Regions from separate parts of the Cytobacillus sp. IB215316 genome, predicted to be linked through region 2. Evidence: riboswitches for the same ligand, from Rfam matches in the RefSeq annotation. Region 2 holds a riboswitch; each other region holds the start of a gene.
The links. Region 2 has a riboswitch for cobalamin ahead of SLH48_RS14105 (ribonucleoside-diphosphate reductase subunit alpha). Riboswitches for the same ligand answer to the same signal wherever they lie in the genome.
Positions count from the first base shown of each region.

Region 1: another riboswitch for cobalamin. It lies ahead of SLH48_RS03080 (ABC transporter substrate-binding protein); the one in region 2 lies ahead of SLH48_RS14105 (ribonucleoside-diphosphate reductase subunit alpha).
Region 3: another riboswitch for cobalamin. It lies ahead of SLH48_RS18325 (energy-coupling factor ABC transporter permease); the one in region 2 lies ahead of SLH48_RS14105 (ribonucleoside-diphosphate reductase subunit alpha).

Region 1 covers NZ_JAXBMC010000001.1:664,035-672,012, forward strand. Annotated here, with positions in the region: gene SLH48_RS03075 (ATP-binding protein) at 1-1,688, shown strand, start outside; cobalamin riboswitch at 1,947-2,162, shown strand; gene SLH48_RS03080 (ABC transporter substrate-binding protein) at 2,444-3,427, shown strand; gene SLH48_RS03085 (iron ABC transporter permease) at 3,393-4,445, shown strand; gene SLH48_RS03090 (adenosylcobinamide amidohydrolase) at 4,453-5,931, shown strand; gene cbiB (adenosylcobinamide-phosphate synthase CbiB) at 5,931-6,893, shown strand; gene cobD (threonine-phosphate decarboxylase CobD) at 6,868-7,944, shown strand; gene SLH48_RS03105 (bifunctional adenosylcobinamide kinase/adenosylcobinamide-phosphate guanylyltransferase) at 7,941-7,978, shown strand, end outside.
Region 2 covers NZ_JAXBMC010000008.1:131,292-139,269, forward strand. Annotated here, with positions in the region: gene SLH48_RS14095 (hypothetical protein) at 1-178, opposite strand, end outside; gene SLH48_RS14100 (ribonucleotide-diphosphate reductase subunit beta) at 937-1,983, opposite strand; gene SLH48_RS14105 (ribonucleoside-diphosphate reductase subunit alpha) at 1,996-4,266, opposite strand; cobalamin riboswitch at 4,548-4,767, opposite strand; gene SLH48_RS14110 (tetratricopeptide repeat protein) at 5,173-5,658, shown strand; gene SLH48_RS14115 (DUF1330 domain-containing protein) at 5,748-6,194, opposite strand; gene SLH48_RS14120 (hypothetical protein) at 6,576-7,978, opposite strand, start outside.
Region 3 covers NZ_JAXBMC010000015.1:7,168-15,145, forward strand. Annotated here, with positions in the region: gene SLH48_RS18320 (MerR family transcriptional regulator) at 1-1,107, opposite strand, end outside; cobalamin riboswitch at 1,258-1,458, shown strand; gene SLH48_RS18325 (energy-coupling factor ABC transporter permease) at 1,687-2,460, shown strand; gene SLH48_RS18330 (energy-coupling factor ABC transporter substrate-binding protein) at 2,695-3,000, shown strand; gene cbiQ (cobalt ECF transporter T component CbiQ) at 2,987-3,763, shown strand; gene SLH48_RS18340 (energy-coupling factor ABC transporter ATP-binding protein) at 3,779-4,612, shown strand; gene SLH48_RS18345 ((2Fe-2S) ferredoxin domain-containing protein) at 4,635-5,015, shown strand; gene cobJ (precorrin-3B C(17)-methyltransferase) at 5,039-6,628, shown strand; gene SLH48_RS18355 (sirohydrochlorin chelatase) at 6,643-7,536, shown strand; gene cobK (precorrin-6A reductase) at 7,533-7,978, shown strand, end outside.

The DNA of each region.
Region 1 (7,978 bases), on a different contig from region 2:
TACTCCAGTTTTTTGAAAATTATCATGTCAATGAGGCAAAGAATGATTTAACAAAAACAGCGACCAAAATAGCCTCGATCATGGAAGAATATGATGATAAACAATTAGCACGGAATATTTCATGGGAATTAATTGATGAGATGACGAAAGTCATTATTGTATATGATAAAGATAATTATTGGTATTCACCTGATAGTAATGTACTAGAAAACCTACCAATATCATCGATCTTTAATGATAAACAACTAGCCAGGGTGTTTACGAACAGGGAAGTAATAAGCGAAAAGAAATACTTACATGAAATCACAGCTCCAGTTGATAAAAACAGCCAATTGTTTTTAGTTGCTGCACCTTTAAAAGTTTCTAACGAAGAAAATGGCGCAGTAATTATATATCAGTCATTAAGGGCTGTTGAAGAGACATCACATCAAACAACTAAACTAATACTTTTAGCTGCGGGAGTCGCAATTGTATTAACGACCATATTTGCTTTTTTCTTGTCAACTAGAATAACTTCTCCACTTCTTAAAATGAGAGAAGCAGCGTTCGAAGTGGCAAAGGGGAAATTTGATACGAAGGTACCGATTTTGACAAATGATGAAATTGGTGATTTAGCTACTGCTTTTAATCAAATGGAGCGACAATTAAAGTATAATATGAACGCGTTAAGTCAAGAAAAAGAGCAGTTATCTAGTATTTTAAGCAGTATGGTTGATGGTGTAATTACTTTTAATAAAGATGGCTCGATCTTAGTTTCAAACCCACCTTCTGAGCAATTTTTGCAAGCATGGTATTACGAACAAGGCAATTTAGAGAAGCCAACAGAAGAGCTACCATCAGAGGTTCGAGAATTGTTTAAACAAGTTGTTTCTTTTGAGAAAGAACAGACGATAGAAATCACATTACAAGGTAGGAATTGGGTTATCGTTATGAGCCCGTTATATGATAATAAATTTGTCAGAGGAGCTGTCGCAGTACTTCGAGATATGACTGAAGAACGAAGGTTAGACAAGCTACGAGAAGATTTTATTGCGAATGTGTCCCATGAATTAAGAACACCAATTTCTATGTTACAAGGATACAGTGAAGCGATCATTGATGATATTGCTAGTAGCGATCAAGAAAAGAAAGATATCGCAAAAGTAATATATGATGAATCTTTACGTATGGGTAGGCTAGTGAATGAGCTATTGGATTTAGCTAGAATGGAAGCTGGTCACTTAAATTTGCATTTAGAAGAGATAGATATTCAACCTTACATTCAAAGAATAATTCGCAAATTTCATGGGTTGGCACAGGATAAGTTAATTACCATGGACGTGCAAATTAACGTAGTACATAAAACAATTATGTTTGATCCTGATAGGATTGAACAAGTATTAACTAATCTGATTGATAATGCAATACGTTATACTGATGAGCAGGGAACTGTTGTTGTAAAAGTTGATTCTATAAAAGATGGTTTGAAAATTGACGTCAAAGACTCTGGTTCAGGAATTCCTGAGGAGGACTTACCATTTGTCTTTGAACGCTTCTATAAAGCAGATAAAGCTCGAACGCGTGGACGTTCAGGTACTGGACTGGGCTTAGCAATTGCTAAGAATTTGATAGAGGCGCACAATGGAAATATCTTCGTTCATAGTAAAATTGATGAAGGAACTACATTTTCATTCTTTATACCACAATAATAAAATGCACGATTGTGCCATGTTAAGTATTTGATAAGCAGTCAAATTATTCTTGTCAATATATTAATAATCGGGTATTATGAAAAAGAATTTTTAAAAGGGCTCATTTCGTATATGGTGTTACTATTGTTAGTAAATATGCTAGAAATGGATTTATGGCAATTAGTTTTATCCTAAACGTCTTTGCATGAATAACAATAATCAATGCGTAAACAGCCTAAAAATGAATAGTGCTAGGTGTCTTTTCTATTATACTACATAGGAAATAAAGGGAATGTTAAAACATTCCATAAAGACTTAAAAGGGAATTCTAGTGTGAATCTAGAACTGCCCCCGCAACTGTATTTGTGGACGAAATGATATTACCACTGTATGGAATAATAATATTATACATATTTATTGTTAGCCATATGGGAAGGATCAAAGTAGGATGAAGCATGAGTCAGTAGACCTGCCAAGCACTATATACGTTTTCAATTCTTCGGGGATTGAGTATTGAGACGGTCGAGTAGTGTATTTTTTAGTAACAATACATTTATGATGCCGTCTAACAGCTCATCCAATTCGGATGGGCTTATTTCTATTTAGGCTGATTTCGTTAACATTGTTGTTACCTAAACAACAGAGGTTTATAATCATTCTCATCGTTGTATAGAAGAAAAGACAACACATAACTCTAGTTGTCCTAATACGAAAAACAACAATGAATACGAAAACTGCCATATTAAAAAAGAAGGAGAAAAAAGATGTTAAACATTAAAAAGTACTTCCCTACTGTCTTTATCGTTATTTTATCATTCATTTTATTAGTAGGTTGTGGTCAAACAGAGGTTAAAAATAATGAAGCTTCTACAAATGTAGAACAGGAAACTAAAGTTGATGATAAAGCAGAGTCTAGCTTTCCAGTAACAATTACGGATGGATTAGGTAATGACGTGACAATAGAAGAAGAGCCACAAGCAATAGTGTCGTTAATACCAAGTAATACAGAAATAGCTTTTGCGTTAGGTTTAGGTGATAAAATGGTTGGTGTAGGTGATTGGGCTGATTATCCACCAGAAGTAGCCGATATAGCAAGGGTTGGAGGAACAGAATTTAATGTTGAAAAGGTGATTTCATTAAACCCAGACGTCGTTCTTGCCCATGCCTCAAGTGCGCATAGCTCTACTGAAGGTCTTCAACAACTACGAGATGCTGGTATAAACGTGGTCGTTGTTAACAATGCAACATCATTTAAAGCAGTTTATGACTCTATTAAAATGATTGGTGTTGTCACTGGAACAGAAGAAAATGCAGACAAGATCATAAGTGATATGACAGAAAAATTGAATCTGATTAAAGAGAAGTCAGCAGAAATTAAAGAAGCTGATCAAAAGGTAGTTTGGATAGAAATATCCCAAGCTCCAGATCTATTTACGACGGGAAAAGGTACCTTCATGCACGAAATGCTTGAAGCAATTGGAGCAATAAATGCAGCAGGCGATCAAGAAGGTTGGCCACAATTTACAGAGGAAGATGCGGTATTGCTTAAGCCAGATGTTATTGTTATTACATATGGGTATTATGTCGATAATGCAGTTGATCAAGTATTAGCGCGTGATGCATGGCAAGAAGTACCAGCTGTAAAAAACAAACTGGTTTTTGATATTAACTCTAATTTAGTAACACGTTCTGGTCCACGTTTAATTGAAGGAGTAGAAGAACTTGCAAAAGCTGTCTATCCTGACATTTATCAATAAAAACCGTTCTCTACCATATATTATTACTGTATGTTTTGTTATATTTTCAATTTTGTTAGGGGTTTCGATAGGGACGTTATCGATCCCCTTTTCTACTATTTTAAACGTGATCTTTTATAGTGTTTTTCATTTAGGATCAATAGAGACGATTGATACAACAGTAGTAAATATTATAATGGCGATTCGCTTACCCCGAGTGATTCTAGCTTTTATAGTCGGATCTTCTCTAGCGATTGCAGGGGCTGCATTTCAAGGGTTGTTAAAAAACCCATTAGCAGATCCTTATACACTTGGAGTATCTTCTGGAGCATCAGTTGGAGCAGTAATTGTGCTTTTTTTTGCTATACATATCCCTTTTATAGGGAAATTTACTTTACCTATATTTAGTATTTCTTTTGCGTTTCTATCCCTCATACTCGTATTAGTGTTTGCCCGAGCAGTTGAGAAATCCATGTCTGTGGAAACGATTATTTTAACTGGGATTATATTTAGCTCATTTTTAGGGTCTATTATTTCTTTAATGATTGCACTTACTGGTGAAGAATTAAGACAGATCATTAACTGGTTATTAGGTAGTGTAGCAATGAGGGGTTGGGATTATATTAAAATTATTCTACCTTTTTATATGGTAGGCATTTTATTACTACTCGGAAATGGAAGAGAGTTAAATGCATTTTCATTTGGTGAAGAGTCAGCTAAAGTTTTAGGGGTTAACGTGGCAAAACGAAAAATGACCATTTTGGCAGCTTCTTCATTATTAACAGGTGCAGCTGTTGCTGTGTCAGGAACAATCGGTTTTGTAGGTTTAGTTATTCCTCACATAACAAGGCTTCTATGGGGTGCGAACCATGTTCGTCTATTACCATTATCAATGCTTAATGGGGGGGCATTTTTAGTTATTGCTGATTTAATCGCTAGAACAATTATTACTCCACGTGAACTACCAATAGGAGTCATTACTGCCTTAATTGGTGCACCTGTGTTTGCTTATATTTTTATATCGAATCGAAGAGGATGATATTGTCATGATTAATGTAACGGAAGCTAGTTATCATTATAATCAAAAAAAGGTGCTGGATGATATTAACTTCACTGTTAAAAAAGGAGAAATTATAGGTATAGTTGGGCCTAATGGCAGTGGCAAAACAACATTATTAAAATTAATTAGTGGAATGTTACATGCTAATACAGGTGATATAAGGATAAAAGGCCAGTCGATAACAAAATATGAGCAAAAAAAACTAGCGAAAATCATTGCTGTTTTACCTCAAACAATTGAAGCTTCATTTAATTATTCCGTTCAAGAAACAGTTAAATTAGGTCGATATGCTCACCAAACAGGGTTATTTCCTCAGTGGACCGATGAAGATGAGAACGTTGTAAAAAAGTCAATTCAACTAACTGGTTTAACAGGGATGGAGGAAATGAGCTTAGCGACTCTAAGTGGTGGAGAGCGTCAAAGAGTGTTCTTGTCCCGTGCATTAGCACAAGAGCCTGAAATACTCATGTTGGATGAGCCGACTAATCATCTAGATATATCCTATCAAATACATTTGCTAGATTCTTTATCACAATGGTCTAAGACATCAGACTTAACTGTCATTGCTATTTTTCACGATCTGAATCTAGCAAGTTTTTATTGTGATAAAATTCTGCTGCTTAATAATGGAAAAATGATTGCAATGGACGCACCTAATAAAGTATTGAACGAAAGAGATTTAACGAACGTATACCGAACACAATTAACAGTAGGTGAGCACTCTACAGTACCGAAAACACTAATATCACTCGTCCCTAAATTACCTACTTTACCGCAAGAAAATGGGTTAATGTCACAAATATCAATGGACTTAACTAAAGAAATGATTGTTATTCAGACTAAACAACCATTTAAAACACTCTCTTCTTCAATAATTGGTGATGGAATCGGTTGGAAAAGCACCTTTGTAAACCGTCACGTCCACAAAAATTATAATTGTAATAGTCCAAGACAAGATATGACGTCATTTCTTCAAAGCCATAGTATGAATAGTCCTGATTGTATCGGCATGATGACTGCAGCAACATTAGAAGATGTAGCTACGGAAGCGCTTAATGTTAACAATCATAGCATATTTACAGTCATAACCGCAGGTACCTCAAATGCAGTTGATGTGAGTAGAGCAATGCATAGGGAAGAAGAAGTGGTTTATCCAGGGACGATTAATATGATGATTTTTGTTGATGGAAGACTTACGGAAGCCGCATTTGTACAAGCAATAATGATAGCTACTGAAGCAAAGACAAAAGCGCTCCATGATGAACATATAATAGACCCATTGTCAGCAACTATAGCAAGTGGAACCTCGACAGATAGTATTGTCATTGCAGCATCTCAGACGAAAGAGCTTATAGAATATGCAGGATCTATTACTCAAGTGGGTAAAGCGATAGGGCATACTGTGTATGAAGCGACAAGGAAAGCTATTCAAAATAATAAAACAAGAAGAAGTGGTCATGAATGATAGAGCATATCTGTGCAATTATTATTGCTCTCGGTTTAGATTTTGTAATAGGAGATCCAAAGTGGCTTCCCCATCCAGTTAGAGGTTTTGGCTGGATGATTAGGAAGTGTGATCATGCGTTTAATGAAGGTAAATTCAGAAAAAGCAAAGGGGTAATAACAGTCATAGTTGTTTGTGGTTTTGCAACAGTTATTTCTGCGGCAGTTATATTTTACCTATATTCATTACATTGGGTCATTGGCATGCTTGTTGAGGCACTTTTTATCTTCACAACAATTGCAACGAAAAGTTTAAAGGAAGCCGCCGTTGAAGTTAAGCTACCTTTAGTTGATAAAAATCTAGGTTTAGCTCGAGAGAAATTAAGCTGGATTGTTGGAAGAGATACGATTCATCTTGATGAATCAGAAATTGTTCGTGGGGTCGTAGAGACTGTAGCTGAAAATACGAGTGATGGAATTACAGCCCCTTTATTTTTCGCAATACTTGGAGGTGGCCCTTTAGCTGTAATGTATCGAGCAGCAAATACGTGTGACTCAATGCTTGGCTATAAAAATGAAACTTATCGAGAATTTGGTTGGGCGGCAGCGAAATTTGATGATTTATTAAATTTTGTGCCTAGTAGAATTTCTGGAATTTTAATGGTTGTTGCTAATGTAGCATTGGCAAAGCATTCATTAAAGGAATGTATGAAACTCTTATTTCGTGATGCTAGCAAACATCCCAGTCCTAACAGTGGTTGGCTAGAAGCGGCGATGGCTTCGATATTAAGTGTTCAGTTAGGAGGAATTAACTATTATAAGGGTGTTGCATCAAATAGAGCGACAATGGGTGAACCCATCGTTACACTGACTGTAAAGCATATAGATAAGGCAAATCAAGTGATGATCAGAACTGTTATTGCGTGTACTATTTTCTATGTTCTAGGAGGGATGTTCATTGAGAGTACCATCACATGGCGCTAACCCTAACAAACTGTACGAGGCATTTAATATCGTACCTCCAAAAAGCATAATAGATTTTAGTGTTAACACTAATCCTTTAGGAGCTCCTATCGCCTTAAAAAGTGAATTCAACAAGAGCTTCCACTTTGTCACTGAATACCCAGATATTGAGTCACGTGAACTATATTCGGCTATTTCCCACAGTGAGAATATTCCAGCTTCAAAACTATTTGTCGGGAACGGTGGATCCCAATGTATTTATTTATTATCCCAACTGTTTGCTGGGAAGAAGGTAGGATTACTAGAGCCAACTTTTTCAGAATATCGAACTGCTTGTACCGCTTATTCATGTCAAATTCAATCGATTCTATTAAATGAATTTAATAACTGGCAACCTCAAATTAAGCGTCTTAAAGCTCTCATAAGAGAAGTTGATGTGATGTTTCTTTGCAATCCGAATAATCCTACAGGTACTGTAATAGATGAGGCTATTCTACTCGACATTATTGATTATGCAAGGATACATCATACAACAGTCATTTTCGATGAGGCGTTTTACGATTTTTGTGAAACTTCAATTTCAATGATCAAGTATATCAACGAATACAGTCATATTATTATTTTACGCTCACTGACTAAAATGTACCATTTAGCAGGGATCCGATTAGGTTATGTGGTTGCATGTGAAAATATAATAGAACGTTTAAAGACGCTACAGCCACCATGGAGTGTAAACGGGGTCGCTCAACATTTAGGTGTGTTATGCATAAGTGATAAAGCTCATGTTACTAAGACAAAACAATTGGTTGATGAAGAGAGAAGGAGAGTATTCCAACACCTAGCACAGCTTCATTATTATGTTTCTCCTTCCACTGTAAATTATTATTTGCTGAAAGACCCCGTATATAATAATCAACAAGATCTGCTAATCTATTTATTGAGGCAAGGGATTGTACCTAGACACACGTACAACTTTTCAGGGCTTGATGGTATGTATATAAGATTAGCTATAAGGACAACAGAAGAGAACGACTTTCTGCTTGAAGTTTTAAAGAGGTGGAAGAACAAATGATGATATTTGTCTCTGGGGGTGTGAGAAGCGGTAA
Region 2 (7,978 bases):
CTTTAACTTTGCCAACTATGGTATATGTATTTCCTCCATAGTTAAATACAAGGTTACCATCATACTCTACTGCATTATCTATGTGAACTGTTAGAATATTGCTCACTTCACCTCCATCTCCACCACTACACCCGAATAATAATATCGTAGTGATAATTAAAGAGTAAATAAAGTTCATAATAACCACCCATTCATAAAAATATGCTAAGGAAGAGTTCAAGGTCTTCTTCATTTCTTCACTTTTAAGTTTTTTAGTCCTTCACATGACAGCATCTAAATTGTAGTATCCTGAGTTAATTTATCAGCGTTAACTATATCTTCAATACCTCAATTAATCTCATTTTATATGCTTCAAAATACAATCATTCTCTCATTAATATTTCGAACCCACGTTCATACAACTTAGCAATTTGATAGACTTTATCCCTGGAGAAAATTGAACAACCTTCCTTTTTTTTCTTAGCCTAAATGTATCAATAATGGTACCATTTGCAAACTAAATTAGGAGGATTTTGTGTAGTTCAACCGACAAAAAATGACAAATATTATGACAACACGATTCTTAGGGTTTTATGGTGTCTTGTTGGTAAAGGTAAACTATGGGATTGGTGTCCTTTTTTATATGTAAAAAAAGTTTGAAGTTAAGACGTGACGGAAGGTAATGTGTTGAAATATATTTGTGCATGATACCGCCCGTTTCAGATGTATGTGTAATTGGTGTTGTCGAAATAATCTCTCCCTATCCTGTTTCCACATTTAAGTAAACTTGAATATCAGTGAATCAGGTGAAGATCCTACTCCACCAAAATTCACTGATTCCACCTATAGAAGCGGGGATCTTAACCATCGACGAGGGACAGTATACCCTATTTAGTTATATTCCATTTTGAATGCCCTCTAAAAGGCTAGGATAGAAAAGTTTCACTTAGGGATACCTTACAAATCATCAAAACCATTCACGTCTGATGCTTTTGTATATTGACGAGATTTTTGTTCAAAAAAGTCTGTTTTACCTAAATCGACTTCTTGGTAAGCGATAATCCATCGCAATGGATTTTTTATCGGTGCATGAGGAAAAACATTTCTACCATGCCCTAATTGATGACAACGTTTATTGGCCATATATTGAATGTATTGCTCCAATTCCTCAAACACAATTCCATCCATTTTATTACCTATTATTTCACGACCCCATTCAATTTCTAATTCTGCTGCCTTCCGGAAGGCAGCAATTGCATACTGCTCTAGTTCTGGGGTGTTATACTCAGGGTTTTCTTTCAAAACTTCTTTATATATTTTTTCAAATAGACCTACATGGATTTGTTCATCTCTATTTATATAATTAATCATCGTTGATGTTGCAACCATTTTTTGATTTCGTGCTAAATTATAAAAGAAAGCAAAGCCACTATAGAAAAACAAGCCTTCTAATATCACATCATATATAATAGAGTGCAAAAAGTTTTCGATGGATGGTTGTTCAGTAAAATCTTTATATCCATTCGTGATAAAGTCATTACGTTTTCGTAACGTATGTTCTGTACGCCAATATTCAAACACTTCATCTTGAATTTTTTTTGGTACAATGCTTGATAAAACATAGGAATACGAGTGGTTGTGAATGACCTCCTGTTGAGCTAGCATAATCATGAGTGCATTGACAGAAGAATCTGTAATATAGTCAGCAACCTTACTTGCATAGTCAGATTGAATGCTATCTAAAAGAGCTAATAATCCAATGATTTTCAAAAACGCATCCTGCTCAACTTGAGAGAGCTGTGGAAATTGTTTTATATCCTTTCCCATATTAATTTCAAACGGTGTCCAGAAGTTTGCTAACATTACTTTGTATTTTGGGTATGCCCAAGGAAAACGGACGTCATCCCAGTTTAATATATTTGAACTTGCCCCGTTGATCATACTTGTTGAACAGTTTGGTGCTTGTGCATCCATGAGCTCTCGTTTGGCAATTGTAATCATCATTATCCCCCTCTTTTAACTATGACAGCTATCGCAATCTTCAATGTCAGCAGTTGATGTTGAACGTACATAATAGGTTGTTTTTAATTCGTTTCGCCAAGCAAGTGTATGAAGCTCCAATAATTCTTTAGCCTTTACGTCATTCCGAACGTAAATATTAAATGAAATTGATTGGTCGATATGCCGCTGTCGTTTCGCATTTTGCATAATACTCCACTTTTGGTCAATAGTATAAACCGACTTGTAATACCAGTTTGTGTAAGATGTCAAATCTGGTGCAGTAACTGGTATTTTATAGTTCTTTTTCTCTTCAGAGTATTCTTTTCTAAATATCGGGTCAATACTTGCTGTAGACCCTGCAATGATCGAAGTTGATGAATTAGGTGCTACTGCAAGCAAATACCCGTTTCGAATACCGTGCTTCTTAACATTTCCTTTTAACTCATTCCATTGTTTTGAATGATATTTTCTGTATTCGAAATATGCTCCTGATTCCCAATCTGAGCCGTAAAATGCAGGATAGGGTGTTTTTTCCTTAGCCAATTCCATGCTAGCTTGAATTGTTTCGAACGCAATTTGTTCATACAGTTCATCACAATAAGCGACAGCTTCATCACTTTCCCACGCTATACCTTTTAATGCTAATAAATGGTGCCACCCAAATGTACCTAATCCAATCCCTCTATATTTTTCATTTGTTATTTCAGCTTGTAATACAGGAATTGCATTTAAATCTATTACATTATCAAGCATACGAACTTGTATTTTAATTAACCGGTTAAGGACATCATCCTGAACTGCTTTAGCTAAAGAGATTGATGATAAATTACAAACGACAAAATCCCCAGGCTCTTTCACAGTAATGATTTGACCATCATCTACCATTTGTTCAACAACAACTGTGGGACTCATATTTTGCATAATTTCTGTACATAGATTACTACAAAAAATCATCCCTTTATGTCTGTTTGGGTTTGCTCTATTTGCTGTATCTCGGTAGAACATATATGGTGTTCCTGTTTCTAACTGTGAAATCATAATAGCTTTGAAAATATCTATCGCCGCTACAGTTTCTTTTGAAAGGATCGGATTGTTGACGCATTCCCAATATTTATCTCTAAAAGACCCTTTGCCACGCTCCTCATCAAAATAATCCTCTAATGAAAAGCCCATTGTTTTTCTTACTTCGTGTGGGTCAAAAAGATACCACTCACCACGTTTTTCAACAACCTCCATAAATACATCAGGTATACACACTCCGGTGAATAGATCATGTGTACGAAGTCTTTCATCTCCATTATTTAATCTCGTATCAAGAAACGACAATATATCCTTATGCCATACATCTAAATAAACTGAAATCGCTCCTTGCCTTTGGCCAAGCTGGTCAACAGACACTGCCGTATTGTTTAACTGCTTCATCCAAGGTATAACCCCTGATGAAACTCCTTTAAAACCCTTTATGTCACTACCTCTCGCTCTAATTTTCCCTAAATAAACACCTATCCCTCCACCATTTTTAGATAAATTCGCGATGTCTGTATTCGAATCATATATCCCTTGCAAGCTATCATCAACTGTATCTATAAAACAACTTGATAGCTGGCCATAGCTTTTTCCTGCGTTAGCAAGTGTTGGTGTTGCAACCGTCATATACAAATTAGAGAGTGCCCAATACGATTCCTTAATAAGCGCTAATCTATTTTCCTTATTTTCGTTCATCATCAATGTCATTGCAATGATGAGAAACCGCTCTTGTGGTAACTCAAATACTTCTCCTTGATGAGATTTTGCCAAATAACGATCCGATAATGTTAATAAACCTATATATGTAAAATATTGATCCCGCTCTGGTACGATAATGTCTGCTAATATATCAATTTCTTCTCTTGAATATTGTGAGAGTAATTTCGGACTATAAATTCCCATCTCCGTCAGCTTTAATAGCAATTGATAAAATGAACCATAGTGATAACCTGACGACTCACCTCTATTTTCAGCTGCTTTTTGATAAAGTGAATCAAGATATATATTTGCAGCAAAGAAAGTCCAATCAGGCTCTAACGATGTAATCCTTTCCAGTGCAGATAATATTAACATGTTGGTAAGTTGGTCAATATACCATTCATCTTTATTCTCAAGAGCCAGCATTATTTTCTCTCGATATTCATCAAATGATAAATGAGGAAATCTATCAGCTATTTTTTGAACATAATCTAAAACCATTTCAGACGTACCATCAGCCAGCTGCTGATACTCAACTAATACCTTTTGCATTCTTTCCATCCCCTTTTAATAAAAATGCGTATGAATCTCGCCTGCCTCCAACATGCAATGAAATCATTACACATGCTAGGTATATTGTGAAGTGACTCAATGGGTTAGAAGGCAGAGCTAGACCCTGTTCATCCTAAAATATAAAAAAGCTCATCCTTAGTAAGATGAGCGAACAGAACGATGGATATATAAAAGAGAGAATTATCACCCTTTTAAGAATAGTCATTCAACAAAAAAATGTTTGAATGATTTTTCTTCTCCTCGTCCTATCCTCCCAACTCCCGAAGAAAATAGCACTACATAAAAAAGGCAGGTCTCCTGACTTGTGCTTCGCTTTACTTTAAGCCCCTTCCCATGAAATCGTACTTCACAGTGGTTTCGCTTATTTCATCAGCACTTACAGTTGCGGGTACAGTTTTGGATTTTCACCAAATTCCCTACATGGAGATGTTCTATATTTCCGGAACATCTATACGTCGATTTTTCGACACCTTTTTTACTAGATAACAAAATATTGTATTATCAACTTAATTATACTACTAAATATTGAATTTCAATTTAAATTATAATAGGTTTTGACATTTCTTGCAATAAAAACTACACGCAAATAAGTAGTATTTTTTGTTGTTGAGCCTAACCTCGATTCTCTCATGATGGTAAACCAATGTAGCTCAAATGAAACCCCTATGGTAACAACCTATCGTAATCTATATTGAAAAGCCAATTTAATTTCAAATGGCGTGGATATGTTAATAAAGTAATTGAGGTTTCTGGTAAAGTATTAAAAATAGATATTACTATAAAGCATACAAGAGAACGAAGGAAATCGATCGAAATATTAGAATATATGAGAAAGCCATAGCCAAAGGGACAACGTTATCTCCGAGAGATATTTTACATTATGCTAATAAATGCTTGGATCATAAATACTATGAGCAAGCCATTCATTTGTATGAAACCATTCTTGCTATAACAAATCAGGATAAAGAATTTAAGTGTTATGCTATATGGAAGATTGCTGATACTTATATTAACCTTAAAAATTATGACAAAGCGATTGAGTATTGTTTAGGCTCTTTTAAGGTTGATTCTCCAAAAGCTGAAATATGTTGCAGGTTAGCAACAAGCTTTCAGTTAAAGAACGACATTCACCAAGCCATCAGTTGGTATAAAATAGCGACAACTAATGAAATTCCTCAATTAGAAGATTGTGGGTTTCCCATTTTTCAAGAATCATGTTACACATGGATTCCTCACCTAAAATTATGTGCTTGTTATATATATTTAGAAGACTATTCAAAAGCAAAGGTGCATAACGAGTTAGCACAAAAATATGTTCCTAATAGTTTTGCTGTAAAAGAATACAATCGGTTCTTACATGAAAAACATCTAGAAAGCTGAAATTCCAGAAAATTAAACGTCAACTAACCCACAATCCGTTATAATTTTGGGTTAATTGACATTTATCTGAAGTGTGCATATTCCTTTAACTAAATCGGTATCGGAAGTTCTGTCATGGGCAGAAGGCGCGAATCTTCGATTGCTGCAGTCCGATGTCCAATACCGGCAAGGTAGTCTTGATGACTTGAAAAAGCAAGAAACGACTGCACGCTGTTCTGGCGGATTAGCATGACAAGATCCCACCTTTCGTCTTCTGGACCGATAAGAAACTCTCCGCTATTACCAAGAAACATGACTTCTCCCCCACTTTCACGGAGAAATGGGAGCGTGTGCTCAATATAGCGGTTGAAAGCTTCAGCACCGCTAATTGGGACCTCCGATGATAGTTCAGGATTAGCTGTGTAATCGGCAATATCACGAAAACGCAGCAGGTTCAGCATGATGATACTACCCTCATATCCCTGTTGGATGAACCTCATACCAGCACGTTGCGATGGTTCGATGTAACGAACGGTTTTAGTGTTCTTTACACTCATTTTCTTCACTCCTTGACGTAATTTAAGTCAATAGTAACAAAAGACATAAATTATGTCGATACTTTTGACATGATTTATGTCTTTTTTTCCTCAAGCAAAAATATTTATTGAAGTGATCTATCCATTAGCCCAATAAGCTTTACTCCACAATATGGCCCTAAAATGAAAAAAAGCACTAATCCTTGTTACAGATTAGCGCCAGACTGTTGAGACTCAATTTACCTTATATAAACTAGGGTTGTTCTACTAAATTGCTATTTTACTAGATTCCTTATAGCATGGATATTTTGTAATTGTTTCTTTACAACTTGAGTAAGTTGAACTGCTGCTTCATAAAATCCATATTGGTCTGTACCTCAACGTGTATTGAGTTTTATGTTATTATTTCTCCTCGACTGTAAGAGATTTTACATTATTGTTTCCAACTGGATTATCACTTAGGTCTTTATCACTCACTGTAAATAATTGACTTGTTCCCCCAAAATTAGTTCTTGTATACAAAGTCGCTTTGTAATCACCGACAATATATATGGAGGATAATGAGCCTTCCGTAATTCCAACTTCCTCTGTCGTGGAATAAGCCCCGATTTTAGTAATCCTTTTATACGTATTTAGTGGATTATAGTTTTTATCTTTAAATAAATAAACTCCTTTTGGCAATATCATAAATGAAGAAACTTGGTTTTTGCCAACATTTGAACCAGATAGCCACTTTGATCCATCTTTATATGAAGACATACTTCCCTCATAATTCATATGTTCATATAATACAGCAGCCCAATCTCCTATAACGAGGACTGAACTTAATGCATCATTAGGAAAACCACCTTCACACCCATCCTTAGTAATTAATCCACACAATAACCAATTATTATATCTATTGTGTTCTCCTTTGAAGTTTTTATCTTTAAAGAAGTGAACACCTTCACCTTTTACTATTTTGATGGCAGATGCTCGATTATCACCTATATCTCTATCATCTAATGTTTTGTCACCGCCATCATTAAACCAAGAAACTTCACCATCATAGCCTTTATATTGATAGGTTATTAGCGCATACGGTCCAACAACCTTCACTGAAGATAAATCATCATTTGGAAAGCCGATACCTGCTTGAATATCATCAAATGAGGATATACCATCATTATTTCTAGATTTAAATAGCATGTCACCCATATACTGCGATCCTGTAAATAGATAAACACCATCTTTCTTTTCTTGCACCTCTAGAGATGAAACCGTATTAGCGCCAATTTCCTTTGAATCTAAGTCACGGAAAGTCGCATTGCCAAATATCGTTTGAGTTAAACCACCATAACTTTTATCTTTGTGTAGTGTAACATATACATCTCCTCTTACTAATATAGATGATAGGCTATTATTCGGAAAATCTAATGAACTCACATCAGATATTTTTTGACCTTTACTGACTGCAACACACTCCCCGTTAAATCCTGTTTTAGTAAAAAGAAATGCAGTTTCTGTTACAGAAAAGTTATTAGCTATTTTAGAAGCTGGTGATTTAATTAATTTATCATTATATAAAACTTCCTTCACAATATAAAAATCTACGTTGTTATTTTCAACTAATACATCGTATAATTCAGCAGAAATATTCACTGAAGCATCTGTGCCTTCAAATGCCCCTACTTCTTCACCGCCTGTGTCAGGATTACCAATATATACTCTATAATATGTTCTCTCTCCAGCTGGTAGTTGATCATCTTCCCAAGAAAAAGGAATAGAACAGCTTGTTTGAACAATATCCCTTAACGATGCGGCTG
Region 3 (7,978 bases), on a different contig from region 2:
CTCTTTGATGTTATTAAGTTGAAAGTTTTGTCTATAAGACGGATTGATTTCATTTTTTATATGATAGTTTTCATACGTCAAATATGCACCGATTAAATTACTTTCTTCTTTTAAATAAAGCTGTACTTCCTCTATTAAAAAGTTTTCATGTTGAAAGCTATGCTCTGAACTGCCTGTATCAATTAAAAAATCGACTGCTTCTTTTTTTAATGGAATATGTAGGAAATCAGAACAAATAAATAAGATATTTTTCTGTTCTTCATAAGTTTCTAAAATGCTTTTTAATACGTAATGTCGTTGGTAATCATGATCAACAGCAATATAGAGGCAATCTTTAGGCAAGGAGTTATAGATATGCCTTAATGAGAAACCAATTCCGGTACCAAGATGGAGCAATATTTTATGCGTTAATTGTTCAAAATTAACCCTTTTATAAAACCAGTCAACAGCCTGATATAGATGATCTAAATATTTTTCATCTGTTTCCTTAATGTAATCTGATATAAAATAGTTGAATTCATTCATCATATGACTTGGACTTTTAACGTGGTGAGCATGATGAATGGTTTGTGGGGTGAAGAGAATTCCGTCTTTAATAAAGTGTTGATGCTCACAGTTACATTGAAGAACACCATGTAAGATTTGATTGTTAACGATGTCTCCATTTTTAATGCTTAAAGCAGCGCCGCATTTTTTACATTCTAAAAGTGGGAGCACTGATAAGCTCATACCCATTTTAAGCTGTTTAGGTTTATTCGTTGTATTTAAATGGGTAAGTTCATTTTGCAAATTTTGTCTCGTTTCTTCGTATTCGACTATTTTATGTTCTATCGTATGTAGCTTTTCTACAAAAATCTCTTTGTAAAATTCGTTATTTTCTAGTGCGGATAATTTGCCAAGTCTTTTATATTGAAAGATTGTTTTTATTTCACTTAACGAAAAGCCGAGGTTTTTTAAGTAAATAATATCCTTTACATCTCTGTGGCACTGTTCATCAAATTGATACTGTCCGGATGCTTTCTCAGGTGTTATTAAGCCAAGGTCTATGTAGTGTCTAGTTGTATTTATGCTTATTTTATTTTCTTTAGAAAATTGTCCTATTTTCATAGTTAGTCACCTTAACTTTGTTTTATTAGAAATCAAATTAATATTTATTATATTATACACGTACTATTAGAAATTTCCTTTCACAAATATACATGATATGAAAAAAGCTAGACTCATAATTTAATTTAGAATATACTGAATTATAACAACTGAATGATGAAATAAACAGGTGTTGTGCATAAGTAAAAGCTGTGTACAACTTAAAAGGGAAGTTCGGTGTAAAGCCGACGCGGTTCCCGCCACTGTAAGTCTGAGCAACCTGCATATGTGTCACTGTTTCGTAAAGAAATGGGAAGGCGCAGGAAGTGTTGAAGATAAGTCAGGAGACCTGCCTGTTTAAGTAACACGATTGTAACCTACGGGAATATAGGGAGGTGTTGTTAAGAATTAGTATGTAAACATATAGTTAATACTGACTTTTTCTGAGCACTCGATCCTTTATGGTTTGAGTGCTCTTTTTATTTTACATAAAGGCTCTTTCGGAATCTTCTAATTTTGTGTAGTAACCACGAGCTATATTCGTGTGTATATCAATATATTTGGAATTAGCCTTTATAAACATGGGGGAGAGCTTCACTGATGAAAAGAAAACATGCTTGGCTATTCGTAACAATTATTATTGGTTTGACTAGTTATTTTTGGCTGAATTCATTTCGGCCAGTATATGCGATGCACATAATGGAGGGCTTCCTGCCGGTTGGGTGGGCTATTTTTTGGTGGGTTTTAACCATTCCATTTTTGGCTGTTGGGATGTACTCCATCCGAAAAAAAGTGAAAGAAAACCCTGAGGTGAAGACGATGCTTGGGCTATCAGGGGCGTTTGCATTTGTGTTGTCAGCATTAAAAATCCCTTCTGTAACTGGAAGTAGTTCACATCCGACTGGTGTTGGGCTAGGTACTGTGCTTTTTGGTCCAACAGTCATGAGTGTACTAGGGACGATTGTATTAATGTTTCAATCATTATTGCTCGCTCATGGCGGTATCACAACACTCGGTGCAAATGCATTTTCAATGGCTGTTGTAGGACCAATGGTTACATATTTCGTATTTAAAGCAGGCTTAAGAGTAAATTTCTCTTTTGCAGTCTCAGTTTTTTTAGCAGCCATGTTAGGAGATCTCAGTACTTATACTGTGACAGCTTTTCAATTAGCTCTGGCATTTCCGACTGAGGTTGGAGGAGTTGTAGCATCATTTATCAAATTTGCTGGGATTTTCTCTTTCACACAAATTCCTTTAGCAGTGAGTGAGGGGCTATTAACAGTAGTAGTTATGAACTTGCTTGCAAAATACAATGTTCGAGAATTACAGCTATTAAATGTTCCAGTAGTTAGAATGAGTTCAAAAAAAGCTTAGAACAATAAGGTAGTATGTTTGAGCAAAAAGAGAAGTAACTCAATTAGTTATACTACAGCCATTTTTTCAGTTTTTTTAACTTACATTTGAGTAACTGATGTGTATGAAATGATTTTTATAGACTTTAACAAAGAAAAGATGCCCTGAACTAGTTATATTCTTGTTTAGCTTTTATTACGAAAAGCAACTATTAATGCGAAAACAGCTATTTGAAACAAGGAGGTATGTTAATTAATGAAAAATCTGATTTTGATAGTGTTGGTCATCTTGTTGGCTATTGTTCCTTTAGTAACACAGCAGGCTGCTGAATTTGGTGGGGCAGATGGACAAGCTGAAGAAGCGATTGGTGAAATAGCACCTAATTATGAGCCTTGGTTCAACGTATTATGGGAGCCACCAAGCGGTGAGATAGAAAGCTTGCTATTTTCCTTACAAGCGGCCATAGGTGCAATTATAATCGGCTATGTTATCGGCTATGGTAGAGCACGAAAAAAATTCTCCACTGAATCTTCTAGTGAGGTGAAGCATGCTTCGGATTGACCAGCTTGCTTATTTGAATCAGCTACGACATGTTCACCCTATTGAGAAAGCAGTTTTCACATTTTTATTTTTGTTTTTCTGTCTTATTACAAAAAGTGAAGTTATTGCTGTTATAACTTTGTTAATCATGAGCATGGCAATAGTTTTTGGTGCGAAAATCTCAGTACGTGATTATATAAAACTACTTTTATTACCATCATTTTTTTTGGTTTCAAGTATTATACCTATTCTTATTTCGGTTGCACCGTATGACTACAAAGTAATTGATTCTTTATGGTCAATGACTTTTGGTACGTGGCAGTTGTATATATCTACAGATAATATATCAATCGTTACAAGCTTATTTTTTACCGTTTTCTCAACTGTAAGTTGCATGTATTTCTTAATATTATCTACGCCGCTTCATGATATTTTATGGCTTCTACAGAAAATGAAACTACCAACACTATTTATTGAACTCGTTGCATTCACATATAGATTTATTTTTGTACTCTTAGATAAAGCTCAAGAAGTCTATATCGCACAAGCTTCTAGACTTGGCTATCAACATTACCGTCTATCAATTTATTCTTTAGGTCAGCTAGTGGTAGGGGTGTTTGTAAAGTCTATGAAGTACGCAAAAGAACTACAAATAGCTGTAGATACACGTGGTGGACAAGATGGTAATTATGAAATTGAAAGCAGCTATAAATATCATCCACTGAACTGGGGGATCGTAGCGATATCAATGCTGACGCTTACATTTGTAGCATCAGCTATGTAAAAGGAGTTCTGTTTAATGAGTACACCAATTATAGAGCTTGAAAACATTATATACCAATATCCTGATGGGACTGATGCTATAAACAATATTTCTCTATCTATTGAACAAGGAAAGAAAATTGCTTTGTTAGGAAATAACGGGGCTGGAAAGTCAACATTGTTTTTACATTTCAATGGGATTTTACAACCCACGAGTGGTTCCATCTGTTTTCAAGGTGAAACGTTACGGTACAAGCGCAAAGAGATAAAGAGATTACGTCAACAGGTAGGGATTGTATATCAGGATTCTGACTCTCAATTATTCTCATCTAGTGTTTATCAAGATATAAAATATGGACCTAAAAATATGGGGCTTTCTGAGAGCGAAGTGGAGCTAGCTGTGGACAAGGCAATGGTGTTAACGGAAACGACTGCATTAAAAGAAAAGCCACCTCATTTTTTAAGCATTGGCCAAAAAAAACGAGTTGCCATTGCGGGAATTGTGGCCATGGAGCCGAAGCTCATGGTATTAGATGAACCGACAGCAGGGCTAGATCCATACTATGCTAAGAAAATTATGAATGTATTACATGATATTCAAACAGAGAACAAAACAATGATTGTGTCTACACATGATGTGAATTTAGCTTATGAATGGGCTGATGAGATCATTGTAATGAATGAAGGGAGGATCATAGCCCATGACAAACCTGATCAAGTATTTCGAGACGATGCGATTTTACAAAAAAGTCACTTAGAGAAACCGTGGATCATTGATGTCTTCGAACAATTAAGAGTGAAAGATCGATTTAATTCATGCACCATTCCAAAAACAAAAAATGAAATAATGAAGCTTTTAGCAGAAATATAGTTATTGAAGGGAGAGGATGAAATTGACGACATGGAATTTACAAGGGACGAAACATCACGTGTTGATATGTAATGGTTCAAGCTGTATGAGAAAAGGTGGTGAAGAAGCTACAGTAGCTATTCGTGAAGAAATTGAAAGACTAGGTCTCGATTCAACTGTTCATACGACAAGAACGAGGTGTAATGGTAGATGTAAGGACGCGTGTGTAGCAATCGTCTATCCAGAGGGTACGTGGTATGAGAAGGTTACACCAGAACTAGGTCGCCAGATTGTTTCCGAACACCTTGCAGAAGGACAGCCCCTTACACATGCGATGAGCTATACAACAACAAATACGGGGATGCAGTTACAAGGTGATCGTCCACTTGGGATTTCGAAAGAAAAAGCAGTGGTAAATAAGTAAATGAATAATAAGGAGGGGTTAGCATGAAGGGAAAATTACTCATTGTCGGTTTCGGGCCAGGTAGTGAAGACCATATAACTAACAGGGCCAAGGAAGCCATTGCTGAAAGTGATTGTATTATTGGTTATAAAACATATGTAGATCTTATTTCAGGTCTTATAACAGATCAAGAAATAGTAAGCACAGGCATGTCAGAAGAAGTAAGCCGTGCACAAGCAGCGGTTAAGTTAGCGGAAGAAGGAAAATATGTGGCTGTAATTTCAAGCGGAGATGCTGGAGTATATGGCATGGCTGGCTTAGTATACGAGGTGTTAATTGAAAAAGGATGGTCAGAACTTGATGGAGTTGAGGTAGAGGTTGTTCCAGGGATTTCTGCAATTAATTCATGCGCGTCGTTGCTAGGTGCTCCTATTATGCATGATGCTTGTACGATTAGCTTAAGTGATCATTTGACTCCTTGGGAGCTTATCGAAAGAAGAATTGAAGCAGCAGGTCAGGCTGATTTCGTCATCGCTCTTTACAATCCAAAGAGTGGGAAGCGAACGAGACAAATTGTTGAAGCGCAACAAATTCTATTAAAATACCGTTCTCAAGACACACCAGTTGGTTTAGTAAAAAGTGCATACAGAGATCGACAGCATGTCGTTATGACGACCTTACAGGAGATGCTTGATCACGATATTGGTATGTTAACAACTGTGATTATTGGGAATTCCACTACGTTTATGTATGATAACAAAATGATTACGCCAAGAGGTTACCAAAGAAAATACACATTGCAAACACAAGAGCAGAGATTGAAGCCACATGAACGGCTAAAAAGAGAGAACGAGCCTTGGGCATTGCACGGAGGTAAGGAAGAGTCTCCTTCAGCTTTAGATATGGCAAATAAGGCAATTGCGATGGTTGATCAAGACAAAGGGGTAACGAATGAGAGGTCAACATATGTAGGAACAAATATTGAGTCAATTTTTGAAGTAGCTGTCAGTCCAGGTGTCGTTAACAAAAAGTTTACGCCGCAGCAAATGCTTGTTCTTGCAGATGTCGTTGGTGATAAAGGAACGATGGAGTATACAATCAATCACCAGATTTTACTTCATATTCCTACTTCAAGCCCTGAAACAGTCACAAATAAACTAACGGATGTTGGTTTTTTACTTGCACCGGTTGGTGATGTAGCGACTATGAAGGCATGTGATTTTTGTGATGGAGAGAAATTTGATTCCATACCGCAGGCTGAGGAAATACAAGCATTAATAGGTGGTATTGATGTTCCAAAGGAGCTTCATATCGGTTTTAACGGCTGTGCGATGGCTTGCTATGGTGCAGTGAATGATGATATTGGCATCGTATTTCGCAAAGGCAAATTCGATCTCTTTCTCGGGGCGAAAACCGTTGGTAGAACTGCTCATGCTGGACAACTAGTCGCAGAAGGGATTGAACCTGAACGTCTGGTTCCATTAATACAAAATATCGTAGGAGAGTATAAGGAGAAGGGGCATCCGAACGAGCGTTTTCACAAATATTATAAACGTGTAAAGGAAATACAGGGTTACCAGTATAAAGATGTGTCACCAGATCTATCAATTGAACCGGTACCGTGTGCTGATTAAAAGGAGGAATATCAATGAAGGCAGTGTTATTTGTTGGTCATGGAAGTAGAGATCCAGAAGGAAATGAACAAGTATTAAAGTTTATAGAAAATATGAAACCTAGTATAGATGATAGTTTATTAGTAGAAGCGTGTTTTCTAGAGTTTGAGTTACCAAATATACTTCAAGGGCTGGAAGCTTGTGTGAACAAAGGGGCATCGCATATTGTTGTCATTCCAATTATGCTACTTCCAGCGGGTCATTCAAAGATTCATATCCCTGCAGCAATTGATGAGGCAAAAGAGAAGTACCCTCATATTGCTTTTACATACGGTAGGCCGATAGGAGTTCATGATTTAGCACTAGACATCTGTACTAATAGATTGGTAGAGGCTGGAGAGAAGATAGATGATCCTAAAGAGCATACAGCAGTAATTTTGTTAGGTCGAGGAGGAAGCGACCCTGATGCGAATAGTGATTTGTATAAAATTACAAGACTGCTGTGGGAACGACTTAAATATAAGATTGTAGAACCTGCTTTTATGGGCGTCACTGATCCTCTTATTCGTGAAAGTATTGAACGATGTATAAAGCTAGGAGCCAAAAGAGTTGTTGTCGTACCATACTTTTTATTTACAGGTATATTAATTAAACGTCTTGAGCGGTTGATGGCAGATTTTCAAACAGAATTCCCATCGGTAGAATTTGTGTTAGCAGAATATTTTGGGTTTCATCCAAAACTTGAATTGATTTTGCATGACCGCATAGCTGAGGCGTTAAAAGATGAAGTTAAGATGAATTGCGATACGTGTCTGTATCGTTTAGAGGCGATGGAACATATTGATCATCACCACCATCACGATCATGATCATGATCACGGTCACCACCATCATCACCATCATGACGTGAAAACGGAGCATGTTAAATGATTTTATGTTTAGCCGGTACTAGTGACGCAAGAGAACTTGCGATATCTATGAAGAATGACGGATACTCCCTGCTTACAACGGTTGTCACAGATAGTGCAGCGATAGAGTTAAGAAAAGCTGGACTTCCTATAAAGGTCGGGAGGTTATCTGCAGAAGAGATGGTAGAAGTTATTCAACAACAAAACATTGAAACGATTGTGGATGCTAGTCATCCATTTGCAGAGGAAGCATCTAGAAATGCTATACAAGCAGCTAGAGCTGCGAATATCCCGTATATAAGGTATGAGAGGCAGCCAGAGCTTGTTAAGCGAGAAGAAGTCATCTCAGTCGAGAGCTATGAACAAGCAGCTGAGGTTGCTGCTAGCAAGGGTGGCGTGATTATGCTCACGACGGGGAGTAAAACATTACAAGTTTTTTCTCAAAAGCTATTAAATTTACCAAA